DNA from 4 places in the Streptomyces sp. NBC_00322 genome. Region 1 is predicted to be linked to each of the others. Evidence: riboswitches for the same ligand, from Rfam matches in the RefSeq annotation. Region 1 holds a riboswitch; each other region holds the start of a gene.
The links. Region 1 has a riboswitch for cobalamin ahead of OG905_RS14390 (ribonucleoside-diphosphate reductase subunit alpha). Riboswitches for the same ligand answer to the same signal wherever they lie in the genome.

Region 2: linked by a shared signal. The riboswitch ahead of metE (5-methyltetrahydropteroyltriglutamate--homocysteine S-methyltransferase) and the one ahead of OG905_RS14390 (ribonucleoside-diphosphate reductase subunit alpha) in region 1 are both predicted to bind cobalamin.
Region 3: linked by a shared signal. The riboswitch ahead of cobN (cobaltochelatase subunit CobN) and the one ahead of OG905_RS14390 (ribonucleoside-diphosphate reductase subunit alpha) in region 1 are both predicted to bind cobalamin.
Region 4: linked by a shared signal. The riboswitch ahead of OG905_RS31385 (cobalamin biosynthesis protein) and the one ahead of OG905_RS14390 (ribonucleoside-diphosphate reductase subunit alpha) in region 1 are both predicted to bind cobalamin.

What each region holds. Positions count from the first base shown of each region.
Region 1 is NZ_CP108019.1:3,228,588-3,232,778, reverse strand. It holds gene OG905_RS14390 (ribonucleoside-diphosphate reductase subunit alpha) at 1-1,817, opposite strand, end outside; cobalamin riboswitch at 1,944-2,069, opposite strand; gene mctP (monocarboxylate uptake permease MctP) at 2,342-3,967, opposite strand; gene OG905_RS14380 (DUF3311 domain-containing protein) at 3,964-4,191, opposite strand, start outside.
Region 2 is NZ_CP108019.1:7,837,259-7,841,449, forward strand. It holds gene OG905_RS35780 (LmeA family phospholipid-binding protein) at 1-637, shown strand, start outside; gene OG905_RS35785 (ArsR/SmtB family transcription factor) at 711-1,463, opposite strand; cobalamin riboswitch at 1,509-1,741, shown strand; gene metE (5-methyltetrahydropteroyltriglutamate--homocysteine S-methyltransferase) at 1,866-4,187, shown strand.
Region 3 is NZ_CP108019.1:3,107,317-3,111,507, forward strand. It holds gene cobN (cobaltochelatase subunit CobN) at 1-2,391, opposite strand, end outside; cobalamin riboswitch at 2,423-2,564, opposite strand; gene cobG (precorrin-3B synthase) at 2,669-3,961, shown strand; gene OG905_RS13855 (precorrin-8X methylmutase) at 3,981-4,191, shown strand, end outside.
Region 4 is NZ_CP108019.1:6,882,606-6,886,796, reverse strand. It holds gene OG905_RS31400 (class II aldolase/adducin family protein) at 1-514, opposite strand, end outside; gene OG905_RS31395 (inorganic phosphate transporter) at 740-1,984, shown strand; gene OG905_RS31390 (hypothetical protein) at 1,997-2,218, shown strand; cobalamin riboswitch at 2,328-2,467, shown strand; gene OG905_RS31385 (cobalamin biosynthesis protein) at 2,575-3,540, shown strand; gene OG905_RS31380 (cobyric acid synthase) at 3,537-4,191, shown strand, end outside.

The sequences.
Region 1 (4,191 bases):
ATGGCGAGGAGGAGCGAGTTGCGCATGCCGCTCTTCGCCACCCGCGCGCGCAGGGCGTCCCAGCGCTCAGGCCAGATGACTTCGACGTCGTAGTGGTCGGGGTGCAGCACGCCACGGGCCGCGCGGGTCTCGGACCAGGCGGGCAGCGGGCCGTTGCGCTCGGCGAGCGAGCAGGACGCCTCGTACGCGGCGAGCATGATCCGCTCGGCGATCTTCGTGGAGAGCGCCTTCGCCTCGGGGGAGTCGAAGGGCAGGCGCAGCTTGAAGAAGACGTCCTGGAGGCCCATCGCGCCCAGGCCGACCGGACGCCACCTGGCGTTGGAACGGCCCGCCTGCTCGGTCGGGTAGAAGTTGATGTCGACGACCCGGTCGAGGAAGGTCACGGCGGTACGGACGGTCTCGTCCAGGCGCTCCCAGTCGATGCCGTCGCCCGCGACGAACGAACCCAGGTTGACCGAGCCGAGGTTGCAGACGGCCGTCTCGCCGTCGTCCGTGACTTCGAGGATCTCGGTGCACAGGTTGGAGCTGTGCACGACCCGGCCGGGCTCGGCGGTCTGGTTGGCGGTGCGGTTGGAGGCGTCCTTGAAGGTCATCCAGCCGTTGCCGGTCTGGGCGAGCGTACGCATCATCCGGCCGTACAGCTCGCGAGCCGGGATGGCCTTGCGGGCCAGGCCCTCGGCCTCCGCCTCGCGGTACGCGGCGTCGAACTCCTCGCCCCACAGGTCGACCAGCTCGGGCACATCGGCGGGCGAGAACAGCGACCAGTCGGCGTCGGCCTCGACGCGGCGCATGAACTCGTCAGGGATCCAGTGCGCGAGGTTGAGGTTGTGCGTACGCCGAGCGTCCTCACCGGTGTTGTCGCGCAGCTCCAGGAACTCTTCGATGTCCGCGTGCCAGGTCTCCAGATAGATCGCGGCCGCGCCCTTGCGCCGGCCGCCCTGGTTCACGGCGGCGACCGAGGCGTCGAGGGTCTTCAGGAACGGCACGATGCCGTTGGAGTGCCCGTTGGTGCCACGGATCAGCGAACCGCGGGCGCGGATACGGGAGTACGAGAGACCGATGCCGCCCGCGTGCTTGGACAGGCGAGCGACCTGGTGGTAGCGGTCGTAGATCGAGTCCAGCTCGTCCAGCGGGGAGTCCAGCAGATAGCAGGACGACATCTGCGGGTGGCGGGTCCCGGAGTTGAAGAGCGTGGGCGAGGAGGGGAGGTAGTCGAGCCTGCTCATCAGCCGGTAGAGCGCGGCGACCTCGTCCAGGGCGCGGGTGCTGTTGTCCTCCGCGAGGCCCGAGGCGACGCGCAGCATGAAGTACTGCGGGGTCTCGATCACCTGACGGGTGATCGGATGCCGCAGCAGATAGCGGCTGTAGAGGGTGCGCAGACCGAAGTAGCCGAAGCGGTCGTCCGCGTCCCGGTCGATCAGCGCGTCCAGCCGGGCGGCGTGCAGCGCCACGAACTCGGCAGTGCGGTCGGCGATCAGGCCCTCTCGGTGGCCGACCGCGACCGAGGCGGAGAAGGAGACCGCGCCCTGTCCGGCTGCCTCGTCGGCGATATGACGGGTCAGCAGGCGGGCAGCGAGCCGGGAGTAGGCAGGGTCCTCGGAGATCAGCCCCGCGGCCGCGTCGGTGGCCAGGCCCCGGAGCTCGGCCGCGTCCGAACCGGCGTGCCGGCCGCGCAGCGCGGCGGCGGCGACACGGCCGGGGTCGGTGTCGGGCAGATCGGCGGTGAGACCGGTCAGGGTCCGCAGAAGCGCGGTCCCGGGGCCGTCGGCCACCTGCTCGGAGATGCCTGAAGCCGGATCGGCTGGCGCGATGGTCACGTGGTGCTCTCCCTCGCTCGGCTCTGGGCCGGCGGGGGAGGCGTCACGGGCGCGCGTCACGGGGACGGCTCACCGCGTCCACCGGCCCAACCGCGAGGCCCGGACGTGTCGGCACCCGGTTCGGTCGAGCCGGATGCGCCGTCGGCAGGTCTTCGGACTAGTGGGGTGCGACAAAGCGCACCGCATCACACCGTTGCGGGACAGTTCCGGATTCGCACCGGATTCCCCTGCGGCGACAGCGAGCATGAGCATACATGTGGGGGCGGGGAGTTGCCGCACCCACCACATGTTGTGTCGGGGCGGCTACGGGGTGCGGGTGCGCCTGCGGCGGGCTCTGCCCCCGTCCCGTCCCTTCCCGAATCGGGGCTCCGCCCCGAACCCCGCATACGACCTTCGGCCGCATGTCCTCAAACGCCGGTCGGGCTGAACTTCAGCGCGGGGTGGGGGAACAAGCCCCGAACAAGCCAAAGGGCCGCCATGCCCCCCGCCAGGGGACGCGGCGGCCCTCGCGCCAAGTCCGACCGTCAGTGACCCGCGTCCGCCGTCGCCGACGGCAGTTCCGCCTTCACGCCCGGATCTCCCGCGTCCGCCGTGTAGTCCGACGGCGACGTCTCGTCGACGCCCTCCGGCGCCTTCACCGCCCGCAGTGCGAACGTCAGCACCACCGTCACCACCACGTTCAGCACGAACGCCGTCAGACCGATGTACCCGATCTCGCCGAAGCCGGGAATCTCCGCGGACGAGCCGCCGAAGTGCTTCTGCGTCGGGCTGGCCACTCCGTACGCCGCCGCCGTGCCGTAGATCATGCCCACCGCCCAGCCCGCCAGCAGCGCCCAGCGGTGGAACCAGCGGGTGAACAGGCCGCCCACCAGCGAGGGGAAGGTCTGGAGGATCCAGATGCCGCCCAGAAGCTGGAAGTTGATGGCCACCGTCTTGTCCATCGTCAGGACGAAGACCAGCGCGCCGACCTTCACCAGGAGGGACACCAGCTTGGAGACCTTGGTTTCCTGCGCGGGCGTCGCGTCCGGCTTGATGAAGTCCTTGTAGATGTTCCGCGTGAACAGATTCGCCGCGGCGATCGACATGATCGCCGCCGGCACCAGCGCCCCGATGCCGATCGCCGCGAAGGCGACACCGGCGAACCAGTCGGGGAACATGTTCTCGAACAGCTGCGGGATGGCCAGCTGACCGTTCTTCACCTTCACGCCCGCCGCGATCGCCATGAAGCCGAGCAGCGCCAGCAGGCCCAGCATCAGTGAATACAGCGGCAGAATCGTGGTGTTGCGCCGGATCACGTCACGGCTGCGCGAGGAGAGCGTCGCCGTGATCGAGTGCGGATACATGAACAGCGCCAGGGCGGATCCGAGTGCCAGCGTGGCGTATCCCCACTGGCCCGCCTCCGCCGGTGCCAGCGCGCCCCGTGGCTTGTCGGTCGCCGGGTTGATCTGCGCCAACGCGTCGCCCGCCTTGGCGAAGATGTCGTCGAAGCCGCCGAGCTTGATCGGGATGTAGATGATCGCCACCGCGATGACGATGTAGATCAGCGTGTCCTTGACGAAGGCGATCAGCGCGGGGGCCCGCAGCCCGGAGGAGTACGTGTACGCCGCGAGCACACCGAAGGCGATCAGCAGCGGCAGGTCCTTGACGAACCAGTTCGTCGTCTCGCCGCCGCCGACACCCATCACGTCGAGTACGGCCTGGATGCCGACCAGTTGGAGTGCGATGTACGGCATCGTCGCCAGGATGCCGGTGACGGCGACCGCGAGCGACAGGCCCTTCGAGCCCCAGCGTCCGCGGACGAAGTCCGATGTGGTGACGTATCCGTGCTTGTGCGAGACCGACCACAGCCGCGGCAGGAAGGTGAAGATCAGCGGGTAGACGAGGATCGTGTACGGGACGGCGAAGAAGCCCGCCGCGCCCGCCGCGTAGATCGCCGCGGGGACGGCGACGAAGGTGTACGCCGTGTAGAGGTCGCCGCCGAGCAGGAACCAGGTCACCCAGGTGCCGAACGACCGGCCGCCCAGGCCCCATTCGTCGAGGCTGTCGCTCTCGGCCTTGCGCCAGCGCGCGGCCAGGAAGCCCATGACCGTGACGGCCAGGAAGAAGAAGATGAAGACGCCGAGTGCGACGCCGTTCACGCCGTCGTTCACTTCGACGCACCCCCCTTGCGGGCGCGCTGGTCGCGCTGCCACAGCTTGTAGGCGACCACGGTGAGCGCGGTGGAGATGAGCACCCAGAGCATCTGGTACCAGTAGAAGAACGGGATGCCGATGAACGTCGGCTCGGTCTTCGCGTACGAGCCGACCCAGAGCATCGCGACGAACGGCGCGAAGAGGCAGAGGGCGACGATCGCGCGCACCGGCGTGATCACTGG
Region 2 (4,191 bases), 4.6 Mb from region 1:
GCTGAAGTTCACCGGCAGCGGCGCGGACGCGGTCCGGGTGAACGGCGAACTCGCCGTCGCCGGACAGGATCTGCGCGTACAGGCACAGGCGCACATTCAGCGCGACAACGAACGCTCCCTCACCACCACCCTGGACGGCATGCAGCTCGACATTCCCCGGGTGGCCACCTACCGGCCCGGCACGGACCCGAAACACTCCGGCCTGCGACTGCACCGCGAGGCCGCCGAGCGGATCAGCAGCGAAGGCGCCCGGCTGAAGGCGCTGCTTGCGGTGCCCGCGATCGTGGACCGGCTCGGAGTGCCCAGGGAGTATGTGCGCCGGGCGCTGCGGAGCGAGGAGGAGCTCCACCGGCTCACCAGCGCACCGAAGTTCATCGAGCGGCTGATGAAGGTCAATCTCGTCGATGTCGTACTGGAGCATCCGCAACTGCTGCGGAAGGTGGGCATCGATCCCGGTGTGGTCGAGGCGCTGCTCGCCCTCAAGCCCCCGGAGCTGTCCGAGCGGCTGTCGCTCTCCTTCGAACTTCCCCGCTCGCTGAAGGAGTTGCGGCTCCAGCACATCACCGTGGAGCGCGACGGCATCAAGGCGCGCGTGGTGGGAGCCGGCCTGCGTATCGGGCAGTCCGGCGGCTCCTGAGGTGACCCGACGCTTTTCCGGTACGGGTCCCACCTCGCACAGCCGTACCGGAAAAGCGGGTCGCCGGGCCTGATCAGGTGTACATCAGTGAGCCCGGCGTGGTCAGCAGCTCGCCCGTTTCCAGCCAGGTCTTGAGGCCGGAGAGGATCATCGGCCAACCGCCGTACAGCTGCTCGTTCGCGCCCTCGCGCAGCTGGTCGTGCGTGACGGTGAGCCGGCAGGAGTCGCCGACGGGCTCGATGTCCCAGGTGACCCTCGACGTGCCTTCGGCTTTCACCTCGTCGCTCCAGAGCGCGACCATGCTCTGGACGAGCTTGCGCGGTGGATCGATTTCGAGGATCTCGCCCTCGCCGAGCAGGCCGTCGGCCTTGGGGGAGCCCATCTCGAAGCGCCCGCCGGGCTTCCAGTCCGAGGTGACCCGCATGCCGAAGTTGTACTTGCTCCGGATCTCGGGGTCGGTGATCGCCTCCCAGAGGCGCTCAGGGGTGGTGCGGATGTAAATCTCGAAGACCTTTTCCACGGGGCTCTCCAGTCGGCTCTTGAGGCCGCTGAGTGCGGCCGCCCAGGGTTCCGCGTACTTGCTCACCCACCGGTCGTGGACGAGCCGGATAGGGACGGGGTTCAGGAAGTGGAGCTTTTCCCGGCCGCGGCGTCTGGTCACGATCAGGCCGGCTTCCTCGAGCTGCTTGAGGTGCTTCATCACGCCGAAGCGGCTGATGCCGAAGCGTGCCTCGAGCGCGCTGAGCGTCTGCCCGTCCTGACGGAAGAGCTCGTCGAGGAGGCTGCGCCGCGTCGGGTCGGCCAGTGCCTTGAACACTTCGTCCATGCCATCCAAAATAGGTGACCGTTTGGTCACATGTCAATGGCGCGCCTAGGGTGATCGTGCAGCTGGTTCGCCCTGCCCTCCAGGCAGACGCGTCGCAAGAGGGAATCCGGTGGGAATCCGGAACTGCCCCGCAGCGGTGAGTGGGAACGACCGCCGTCATACGCACTGGATCCGGCAGCGGATCCGGGAAGCGACGGCCAGTAGGTGCCTGCGTACGCGAACCCGTACGCGAGGGCGTGCCCATGAGTCCGAAGACCTGCCACTGCCCGTGCGCGAACGCGCGCGGAGATCTCGGTGACCTCGTGGGCGGGTCGGCGGCATGGGCAGACGGCTGTTTCTGCCCTCCTTCGCGTCCCACGAGCTGTCCGAGGTCATGGACGAGTACTCGCGAAGGAGAGTTCCGTGACCAGCACATCCACGGCCGCAGGATCCAGGGCCACCGTCCACGGCTACCCCCGCCAGGGCCCGAACCGGGAACTGAAGAAGGCCGTCGAGGGCTACTGGAAAGGCCGCGTCGACGCCGGCGCCCTGAAGGAGACGGCCGCCCGGCTGCGCCGGGCCACCTGGCAGCAGCTCGCAGGCGCCGGTATCCACGAAGTCCCCACCGGAGACTTCTCGTACTACGACCATGTCCTGGACACCAGCGTCATGGTCGGCGCCATTCCCCCGCGTCACCGGGCGGCCGTCGACGCCGACGCGCTCGACGGCTACTTCGCCATGGCGCGCGGAACCCAGGACGTCGCGCCCCTGGAAATGACCAAGTGGTTCGACACCAACTACCACTACCTTGTCCCCGAACTCGGCCCCCAGACCTCCTTCGCAGCCAACTGTGCCAAGCAGGTCGCCGAGCTGAAGGAAGCGCTCGCGCTCGGTCTCACCGCCCGCCCGGTGCTCGTCGGGCCGATCACCTATCTGCTGCTCGCCAAGCCCGCGCCCGGAGTTGCTTCCGATTTCCAGCCGCTCACCCTGCTGGACCGGCTCCTGCCGGTGTACGCCGAGGTGCTCCGCGAGCTGCGGGCCGCGGGCGCCCAGTGGGTCCAGCTCGACGAACCGGCCCTGGTCCAGGACCAGCCGCCCGCCGTGCTCGGCGCCGCGGGCCGTGCCTACCGCGAGCTCGGAGGGCTCAGTGACCGGCCGAAGCTGCTGATCGCCTCCTACTTCGACCGGCTCGGCGACGCACTTCCCGTCCTGGCCAAGGCACCCGTCGACGGACTGGCCCTCGACTTCACCGGCGCGGCCCACGCCAACCTCCGCGACCTCGCGGCCGTCGGCGGACTGCCCGGCAAGCGGCTCGTCGCCGGTGTCGTCGACGGTCGCAACGTATGGATCAACGACCTCGGGAAGTCGGCCGCCACCCTCGCCACCCTGCTCGGGCTGGCCGGCCGAGTGGATGTCGCGCCGTCCTGCTCCCTGTTGCATGTGCCGCTCGACGCCGCCGCGGAACGCGATGTCGACACACAGGTCGCCCGCTGGCTGGCCTTCGCCCGCCAGAAAACGGCCGAGGTCGTCACGCTGGCCCGCGGGCTGACAGAGGGCACCGACGCCATCGCCGCCAGGCTCGCCGCCAACCGGGCCGACCTGCTCTCCCGCGCCACGTCCGCGCTCACCCGCGACCCCGCCGTTCGCGCCCGCAGCGCGGCCGTCACCGCGGCGGACACCCGGCGCAGCCTCCCGTACGCGCAGCGCGCGGCAGCCCAGCGCGTACGTCTGCGCCTTCCCCTGCTGCCCACGACCACTATCGGCTCGTTCCCGCAGACCGTCGAACTGCGCACCGCACGGGCCGACCTGCGGGCCGGGCGCATCGACACCCAGGGGTACGAGGAGCGCATCGAGGCCGAGATCCGCGAGGTCGTCTCCTTCCAGGAGAAGACCGGCATCGACGTACTCGTACACGGCGAGCCCGAACGCAACGACATGGTCCAGTACTTCGCCGAACAGCTCAGCGGCTATCTCGCGACGCAGCGCGGCTGGGTCCAGTCGTACGGCACCCGCTATGTCCGGCCGCCGATCCTGGCAGGCGACGTCTCCCGCCCCGATGCGATGACGGTCCGCTGGACCCGCTACGCCCAGTCGCTCACCGACCGTCCCGTCAAGGGCATGCTCACCGGACCTGTCACCATGCTCGCCTGGTCCTTCGTACGAGACGACCAGCCGCTCGCCCAGACCGCGCGTCAGGTCGCCCTCGCCCTGCGTGACGAGGTGAACGACCTTGAGGCGGCGGGCAGTTCGGTGATCCAGGTGGACGAGCCCGCGCTGCGCGAGACGCTGCCGCTGCGCGGCGACGGCCACGAGGCCTATCTGGCCTGGGCGACGGAGGCCTTCCGGCTGACCACCGGCGGCGTACGTCCGGACACCCAGATCCATACGCACATGTGCTACGCCGAGTTCGGCGACATCCTCCGGGCGATTGACGATCTCGACGCCGATGTCATCAGCCTGGAGGCCGCCCGCTCCCACATGCAGGTGGCCGGCGAACTCGCCACGGCAGGCTATCCGCGCGAGGTGGGACCGGGTGTCTACGACATCCACTCACCACGGGTGCCGAGTGCTGAGGAGGCAACCGCGCTGCTGCGGAAGGGACTTGAGGCGATTCCTGCCGAGCGGCTGTGGGTCAACCCCGACTGCGGTCTGAAGACGCGCGGCTGGCCCGAGGTGCGTACCTCACTGGAGCACCTGGTCGCCGCGGCCCGCGAGGTCCGCGCCGGGCTCACGATGTCGTCCTGAGCCG
Region 3 (4,191 bases), 120 kb from region 1:
GTTGACCAGGCCTCGCAGCGGGGAGCCGGAGGGGCCCGCCGGGACGAAGCCGCCGTTCAGCGCGTGGACGGCATGGTCGAGTTCGGCGGTCGTGGCGGCGAGGCGGGGGACGACCTCGCGGGAGGCGAAGTCCAGGATGGCCGCGACCTCGGGGCCGTGCCCGGCGGGGACCGCATCGGGGTTCCACCCGGCGTCCTCCATCGCCTGCACCAGCTCGCGCGCCTTCTCCTCGGCCGCGTCCGCGGTCGTTCGGGTGGCCGCCGACTCGTCCAGGCCCAGCGCCTCCCGCAGGCCCGGCAGCGACGACGTCCCGCCCCAGATCTGGCGCGCCCGGAGGATCGCGAGAACCAGGTTGACGCGGTCGGCGCCTGCGGGCGGGGAGCCGAGGACATGGAGGCCGTCGCGGATCTGGGCGTCCTTGACCTCGCACAGCCAGCCGTCGACATGGAGCAGGAAGTCGTCGAAGCCGTCGTCGTCCGGGCGGTCTTCGAGGCCCAGGTCGTGGTCGAGCCTGGCCGCCTGGATGAGGGTCCAGATCTGCGCGCGGATCGCGGGGAGTTTGGCCGGGTCCATGGAGGAGATCGCGGCGTATTCGTCGAGGAGCTGTTCCAGGCGCGCGATGTCGCCGTAGGAGTCGGCGCGTGCCATCGGCGGGACCAGGTGGTCGACGAGCGTGGCGTGGACGCGGCGCTTGGCCTGCGTGCCCTCGCCCGGGTCGTTGACCAGGAAGGGGTAGATCAGCGGGAGGTCGCCGAGCGCGGCGTCGGGGCCGCAGGCCGCGGACAGACCGGCGTTCTTGCCGGGCAGCCACTCCAGGTTGCCGTGCTTGCCGAGGTGGATCATCGCGTCGGCGCCGAAGCCACCGTCGTCCGCGGACGCGGCGATCCAGCGGTACGCGGCCAGGTAGTGGTGCGAGGGCGGCAGATCGGGGTCGTGGTAGATCGCGATCGGGTTCTCGCCGAAGCCCCGCGGCGGCTGGATGAGGATGAGGAGGTTCTCGTGGCGCAGGGCCGCGAGGACTATGTCGCCCTGCGGATTGCGGCTGCGGTCGAGGAACATCTCGCCGGGCGGCGGGCCCCAGTGCTCCTCGACGGCCGAGCGCAGTTGCTGCGGCAGCGTCGCGTACCAGCGCTTGTAGTCCGCCGCCGGGATACGGACCGGATTGCGCGCCAACTGCTCCTCGGTCAGCCAGTCCTGGTCGTGGCCGCCCGCCTCGATCAGGGCGTAGATCAACTCGTCGCCGTCGCCGGAGGCGAGGCCGGGTACGGGCTCCGTACCGAAGTCGTAGCCCTCCGCCCGCAGTCGGCGCAGGAGGGCCACCGCGGACGCGGGGGTGTCCAGGCCCACCGCGTTGCCGATCCGCGAGTGCTTCGTCGGGTACGCGGAGAGCACGAGCGCGAGGCGCTTGTCGGCGGCGGGGATGTGCCTCAGGCGCGCATGGCGTACGGCGATTCCCGCGACCCGTGCCGCCCGCTCGGGGTCCGCCTCGTACGCCGGAAGGCCGTCCGCGTCGATCTCCTTGAAGGAGAACGGCACGGTGATCAGGCGGCCGTCGAACTCCGGGACCGCGATCTGGCTGGCCGCGTCCAGCGGCGAGACGCCCTCGTCGCTCTCCTCCCACGTGCTGCGCGAACCGGTCAGGCACAGCGCCTGGAGGATCGGCACGTCCAGGCCGCTCAGGGCGCCCGCGTCCCACGACTCGTCGTCGCCGCCCGCCGATGCCTCGGCGGGCCGGGTGCCGCCCGCCGCGAGAACGGTGGTGACGATGGCGTCGGCGGCGCCGAGCGCGTCGATCAGTTCGGGTTCCGGGGCGCGCAGGGAGGCGACGTACAGCGGGAGGGGACGGCCGCCCGCGTCCTCGATCGCCGTGCACAGGGCGTCGACGAAGGCGGTGTTGCCGCTCATGTGGTGGGCGCGGTAGTAGAGCACGGCCACGGTCGGGCCGTCGGTCTCCCGCACGGTGCGCTCCAGCGGGCCCCATGTCGGTGCGGGGGCCGGTGATTCGAAGCCGTGGCCGGTGAGGAGCACCGTGTCGGAGAGGAAGCGGGCCAGCTGCTCCAGGTTGGCGGGGCCGCCGTGGGCCAGGTAGGCGTGGGCCTCGGCCGCGATGCCGACGGGGACCGTGGACGCCTCCATCAGCTGGGCGTCGGGGGCCTGTTCACCGGTGAGGACGACGACCGGAAGCCCGGCCTCGTGCAGCAGGTCGAGCCCGTCCTGCCATGCGCGTACGCCGCCGAGGAGCCGTACGACGACCAGGTCCACGCCGTCCAGCAGGGCGGGCAGCTCGCTGAGGTCGAGCCGCGCGGGGTTGGCGAACCGGTACGCGACCGGGCCTCCGGCCGCGCGGGCACTGAGCAGGTCGGTGTCGGAGGTCGACAGCAGCAGAAGCATGCGAGCGCAGGCCTTCCTCGGGGTGTCCGCGCCCCGGGCGGTGTGGACGGCAGGAGTTCCTGGCTCACCCGGTGTGGACCGGGCTCACAGTGGCGGGACCGCGCCGGATTCGCACCGGGCTTCCTCCATGTCGCCGTCGCAGGCGATGACGGGCCGGCCGGCCCGTCGCCTGAGCATAGTAGGGCTCGGGAGGCGGCAGACGGGCGTGCGGCGGGTGTGATGATCGGCGCAGGTGGGCGGGAGTGAGGTGGAAGGGGCGGTGGGTATGCTCGCCGCCATGCCGACCGCCCCAGGCCCCCGCGACGCCGGGGCGATACCCCCGAGCCGTGACCGTGGCGACGCCTGCCCCGGCACGCTGCGCCTCCACGCGGCGGACGACGGCGCGCTGGCCCGGGTACGGATTCCGGCGGGCGCACTGACCACCGGCCAGGCGCTGGCGCTGTGGGATGCGGCACAGCGGCTCGGCGACGGTTCGCTGCACCTCACCTCGCGCGGCAATGTGCAGCTGCGCGGCCTCGCCGAAGACTGCGGTGGGGAGCTGGCCGATGTGCTCGGCTCGGCGGGTCTGCTGCCCTCGCCCCGGCACGAGCGGGTGCGCAATGTCGTCGCGTCCCCGCTCTCCGGGCTCGACGGGCGAGGCGAAGCCGATGTGCAGCCCTGGGTAAGGGAGTTGGACCGGCTCCTGTGCGCGAGCGAGGCGGCGACCGGGCTGTCGGGGCGTTTTCTGTTCGCGCTCGACGACGGCCGCGGGGATGTGGCGGCGCTGGGTGCGGACGTGACCGTGCAGGCGGCGGCAGGCGGAACGGATGCGGTGCTCCGGCTGGGTTCGGACGACGCGGGTGTGTCGGTACGCGGTGAAGACGCGCCGCGTGCCGCCCTGCTGGCCGCCGAAGCTTTCCTGGATGCCGCGCGCGGCAGCGCCACCCGCTGCTGGCGGGTGAGTGAACTGCCCGGCGATGCCGCCGAGTTGATGACCGAGGTGGCCTCGCGTCTGGCGGCGGACGGGATCAACGGCACGCTCGTGACGGTGCCTCCCACGACGGTCGGCGACCCGCCCCGGCCGGGCGCCGTCGCGGGTCCCGACGGGCGCACCACCGCACTGTCCGTCGTCGCGCCGCTCGGCGTGCTCACCGCTGCCCAGTGGCACGAACTGGCCGCCGTGGCCGAGCACGACGGCAACGGCGAACTACGGCTCACCCCTTGGCGCGGTGTGATTCTCGCCGGGGTCAAGGACGCCGCCGCCCTCGAAACGGCCGGGCTCATCACCTCCCCCGCCTCCCCATGGCTCGGCGTCGGCGCATGCGTCGGCCGGCCCGGCTGCGCCAAGTCCCTGGCCGACGTGCGGACGGACGCGGCGAAGGCGCTCGGCCCGGGGCCTTCGAGCCTGCCCGTGTACTGGTCCGGCTGCGAACGCCGTTGCGGCCATCCGCACGGCGACTGGGTGGACGTCGTCGCGACCGCCGACGGCTACGACGTCCGCGTACACGGGGACAAGCCGTGCACCGGCATGCCCCCTTCCGAACTCGCCGCCATCGTGGCGGCTGCGCGCACGAGCGCCGTGACGCGTTGACGAAATGAGCGAGAGCACAGTGTTCGACTACGAGAAGGACGGCGCGGCGATCTACCGCCAGTCCTTTGCCACCATCCGCGCGGAAGCGGATCTCGCGGGGCTGCCCGCCGATGTCAGCCAGGTCGCGGTCCGGATGATCCACGCCTGCGGCATGGTCGACCTGGTACGCGATCTCTCGTTCACTGCGGACGTGGTGGCCCGCGCCCGCGAGGCCCTGCGCGGCGGGGCGC
Region 4 (4,191 bases), 3.7 Mb from region 1:
GGTCGAGGGAGTCCGCGTAGGCGACGGTTCCGTGGTTCTGCAGGAGGCAGGCGGTGCGGTCGCGCAGGGCGCGGAGCATGTTCTGGGCCAGTTCCTCGGTTCCGTACAGGGCGTACGCCGCGACCCTGACGGGCCCTCCCATGGCCCCGGACATGTAGTGGATGGGCGGGAGTTCGGGGACGAGGGTGGAGACGGCGGTGGCGTGCACGGCATGCGTGTGGACCACGGCGCCGGCGGAGGTGTTGCGGTAGAGCTCCAGGTGAAGGGGCAGCTCGCTGGTGGGGGCGAGGTCACCGCGGACCTGGTTGCCGTCGAGGTCGACGGCAACGGCGTCCTCCGGGGTGAGCCGGTCGTACGGGACTCCACTCGGGGTGACCAGGACGAGAGGGCCGACCCGTACCGAGACATTGCCCGACGTGCCCACCACCAGGCCTTCCGTCGCCGTCCTGCGGGCCGTGGCCACGAGGTCCCGCCACGCCCGCTCGATCGCGTCCTGCCGCTCCTGATCGGTCATGCGGCGATCCTGTCAGGCGTGGGCCGGTGCCACGGGACGGGCGGGTGACAGAGATCACGCGAATCCCCACGAAAGCCGTATGTCAGCGGTACTGCCGCCACCCCCGACAAGCGGAGCGCCAAATCCCCACTTCAGAACACCTTGAAGCCCACCCCAGTTCACCTTACGTTCATCCAGGTTAACTACGTTCACCGCGCCACTGACGTCAAGAGATTGCCTGGGTAAATGGAACACATCACGCTGCTGCTAGCGATCGTGATCGTGACAGCTCTCGTGTTCGATTTCACAAACGGTTTCCACGACACCGCCAACGCGATGGCGACGACCATCTCGACCGGCGCCCTGAAGCCCAAGACGGCGGTGGCCATGTCCGCCGCGCTCAATCTCGTCGGCGCGTTCCTGTCCGTCGAGGTCGCCAAAACGATATCCAGCGGCATCGTCACCGAGTCCGGCATCACTCCGGAAGTCATCTTCGCGGCGCTCGTCGGCGCCATCCTCTGGAACCTGATGACCTGGCTGATCGGTCTGCCGTCCAGCTCCTCGCACGCCCTGATGGGCGGACTGATCGGCGCCACCGTCGCCTCGGTCGGCATCGGCGGCGTCAACGGCGGCACCGTCGTCACCAAGGTCCTGATCCCCGCGATCGCCGCCCCCCTGGTGGCCGGCATCGCCGCGTTCCTGGCCTCCCGCCTGACGTTCAAGATCGGCAAGAACGCCGACGAGAAGGCCACGGCGAAGGGCTACCGCGCCGGCCAGATCACCTCGGCGGGCCTCGTCTCACTGGCCCACGGCACCAACGACGCGCAGAAGACGATGGGCATCATCACGCTGGCGCTCATCGCCGGCGGCGTGCTCTCGCCCGGTTCCAACCCCCCGATGTGGGTCATCCTCTCCGCCGGTCTCGCGATCGCGATGGGCACCTACCTCGGCGGCTGGCGCATCATCCGCACCATGGGCAAGGGCCTGACGGACCTTCGGCCGCAGCAGGGCTTCGCCGCCCAGACCAGTGCGGCCAGCGTCATCCTCGCCTCCTCCAACCTCGGCTTCTCGCTGTCGACGACGCACTCCTGCTCCGGCGCCGTGATGGGCGCGGGCCTGGGCCGCAAGGGGGGCGTGGTCCGCTGGTCCACCGCCACCCGGATGTTCGTCGCCTGGGGCCTGACGCTGCCCGCCGCCGCTCTGGTCGCCGCGGGCTCGGAGTTCGTGACCAAGCAGGGCGACTGGGGTGTCGCGGTCGTCGCGGCCTTCCTGATCGGCGCCTGCGCCGCGATCTGGTTCGTCTCCCGCCGCCAGGTGGTCGACCACACCAACGTCAATGACACGGACGCCGAGCCCGCGGGCGTCGTGACCGCCGCCATCGCGGCCGTCACGCCGCCGCCGGTTGGCACGCCCGCGCAGGACTTCAAGACGACCATCCCGGCTCCGGCCCCCGCCTCCGGCTCCGAGCCGACGCGTTCGGCCACGGTGTAAGGACAGATCAGCATGAAAATCGACTGGGCAGCACTCGGCTCCGTCTTCGGCGTGAGCCTCGTCGCCACCGTCGCCCTGGTGGGTCTGTTCACCCTGGGCGTGGTGGGCCTGACCAAGCAGGAGTCCGCGGCCACGAGCGGCGGCTCCGCGGTTCTGGCGCGCACCGGGGCGTACGCGTGCTTCGCGCTCTGCGCGGCGGCTGTGGCGTACGGGATCTATCTGATCGTCACCTGACAGCCGTTTCCGATACATCGGGTCCGGGCCGGGTCACCCCATCGGGTGACCCGGCTCGCGTGTGTGCCCCAACACACTCTTCCCATGCAGGTCAAAGGCCAGTTGACGCCCGTTCTCGCAGCGTGGTGGACTGCCGGAGCCATCTACGGCGGCAGAAGAGGAAGCCGGTGCGAATCCGGCGCGGTCCCGCCACTGTCACGGGGGAGCACTCCTCCGGAAGCCAGGAACTCTCACCGCCGGTCACGTCGAACCAGGGCGCGGACACCCTGAGTGAGGACATATCGCCATGCGCGGCTGCGGTTCGGTTCCTGCTGTGAGTACGAGGTTCCAACGAGGCGGAACGACGGCCTGAACCCATGCGTGCCGACCGCCGATTCGTGTACGGCGCCACCGCCGGCCTGGCCGGTGACCTGCTTCTGGGCGATCCCCGCCGAGGGCATCCGGTCGCCGCGTTCGGGCGGGCCGCGGGTGGTGTCGAGCGTGTGCTGTGGCGTGACCACCGGGGGTGGGGCGCGCTGCACACCGTGGTGTGCGCCGGAGGCGCCGCTGCTGCCGCCGCACTGCTGAGCCGTGGAGTACGGGGCCGCTCGGCCACCTCCGTCGCACTGACCGCCGCCGTCACCTGGGCCGTCGTCGGCGGCACGTCGCTGGGCCGGGAGGCACGCGCCATCGGTGGCGCGCTGGCCGCCGGGGACGTGGAGGTGGCCAGGGAACGGCTGCCGCATCTGTGCGGGCGCGATCCGCAGGCCCTGGACGAGCAGCAGATCGCGCGAGCGGTCGTCGAATCCGTCGCGGAGAACACCTCCGACGCCGTGGTGGGCGCGCTGGTCTGGGGGGCGCTCGCGGGCGTGCCGGGGCTGGTCGGCTTCCGGGCGGTCAACACCCTGGACGCGATGGTCGGCCACAAGTCGCTCCGCTACCGGCGGTTCGGCTGGGCCTCGGCCCGGCTCGACGACGTCGTGGGCTGGCCGGGCGCCCGGCTCACCGCGGCGCTGGCGGTGCTCGCGGGCGGGGACGCGCACGGAGCCGCCCGGGCCTGGCGAGACGACGCGAAGAAGCATCCGAGCCCCAACGCGGGCCCGGTCGAGGCGGCTTTCGCCGGTGCACTCGGTGTACGGCTCGGCGGAACGCTCTCCTACGCCGGACGCGTCGAGCACCGTCCCGTACTCAACGGTGATGGCCGCGCTGTCCAGTTCGGCGACATCGAACGTGCCGTGCGGCTCTCGCGCCGCGTCGGCTGGCTGACACTCGCGACCTGCGCGGCGGGGCGCCTCGCGGGGCATGCGCTGCGTGCGCGGCGCGCGGGAAAGGGGCGGGGATGAGCGGGCACAGGGGCGGCGGACTGATGGTCGCGGGGACCACGTCCGACGCGGGCAAGAGCGTCGTGACGGCAGGGATCTGCCGCTGGCTGGTGCGGCAGGGGGTGAAGGTCGCGCCCTTCAAGGGGCAGAACATGTCGCTCAACTCGTTCGTGACGCGCGAGGGCGCGGAGATCGGACGGGCGCAGGCCATGCAGGCGCAGGCGGCCCGCGTGGAGCCGAGCGCGCTGATGAACCCGGTGCTGCTCAAGCCCGGCAGCGACCGCTCCAGTCAGGTCGTGCTGATGGGCAGGCCGGTGGGTGAACTCAGCGCCCGCGGCTACCACGGCGGGCGGCAGGAGTCCCTGTTCGGGACCGTCGTGGAGTGCCTGGAGGAGCTGCGGGGCACGTATGAAGCCGTGATCTGCGAGGGGGCGGGCAGTCCGGCCGAGATCAATCTGCGGCGTACGGACATCGTGAACATGGGCATCGCACGGGCCGCGCGCCTGCCGGTGCTCGTGGTCGGAGACATCGACCGCGGCGGCGTCTTCGCCTCCTTCTTCGGTACGACCGCACTGCTCGCCCCCGAGGACCAGTCGCTGATCGCGGGCTATCTCGTCAATAAGTTCCGGGGCGATGTGACGCTCCTCGAACCCGGCCTGGAGATGCTGCACG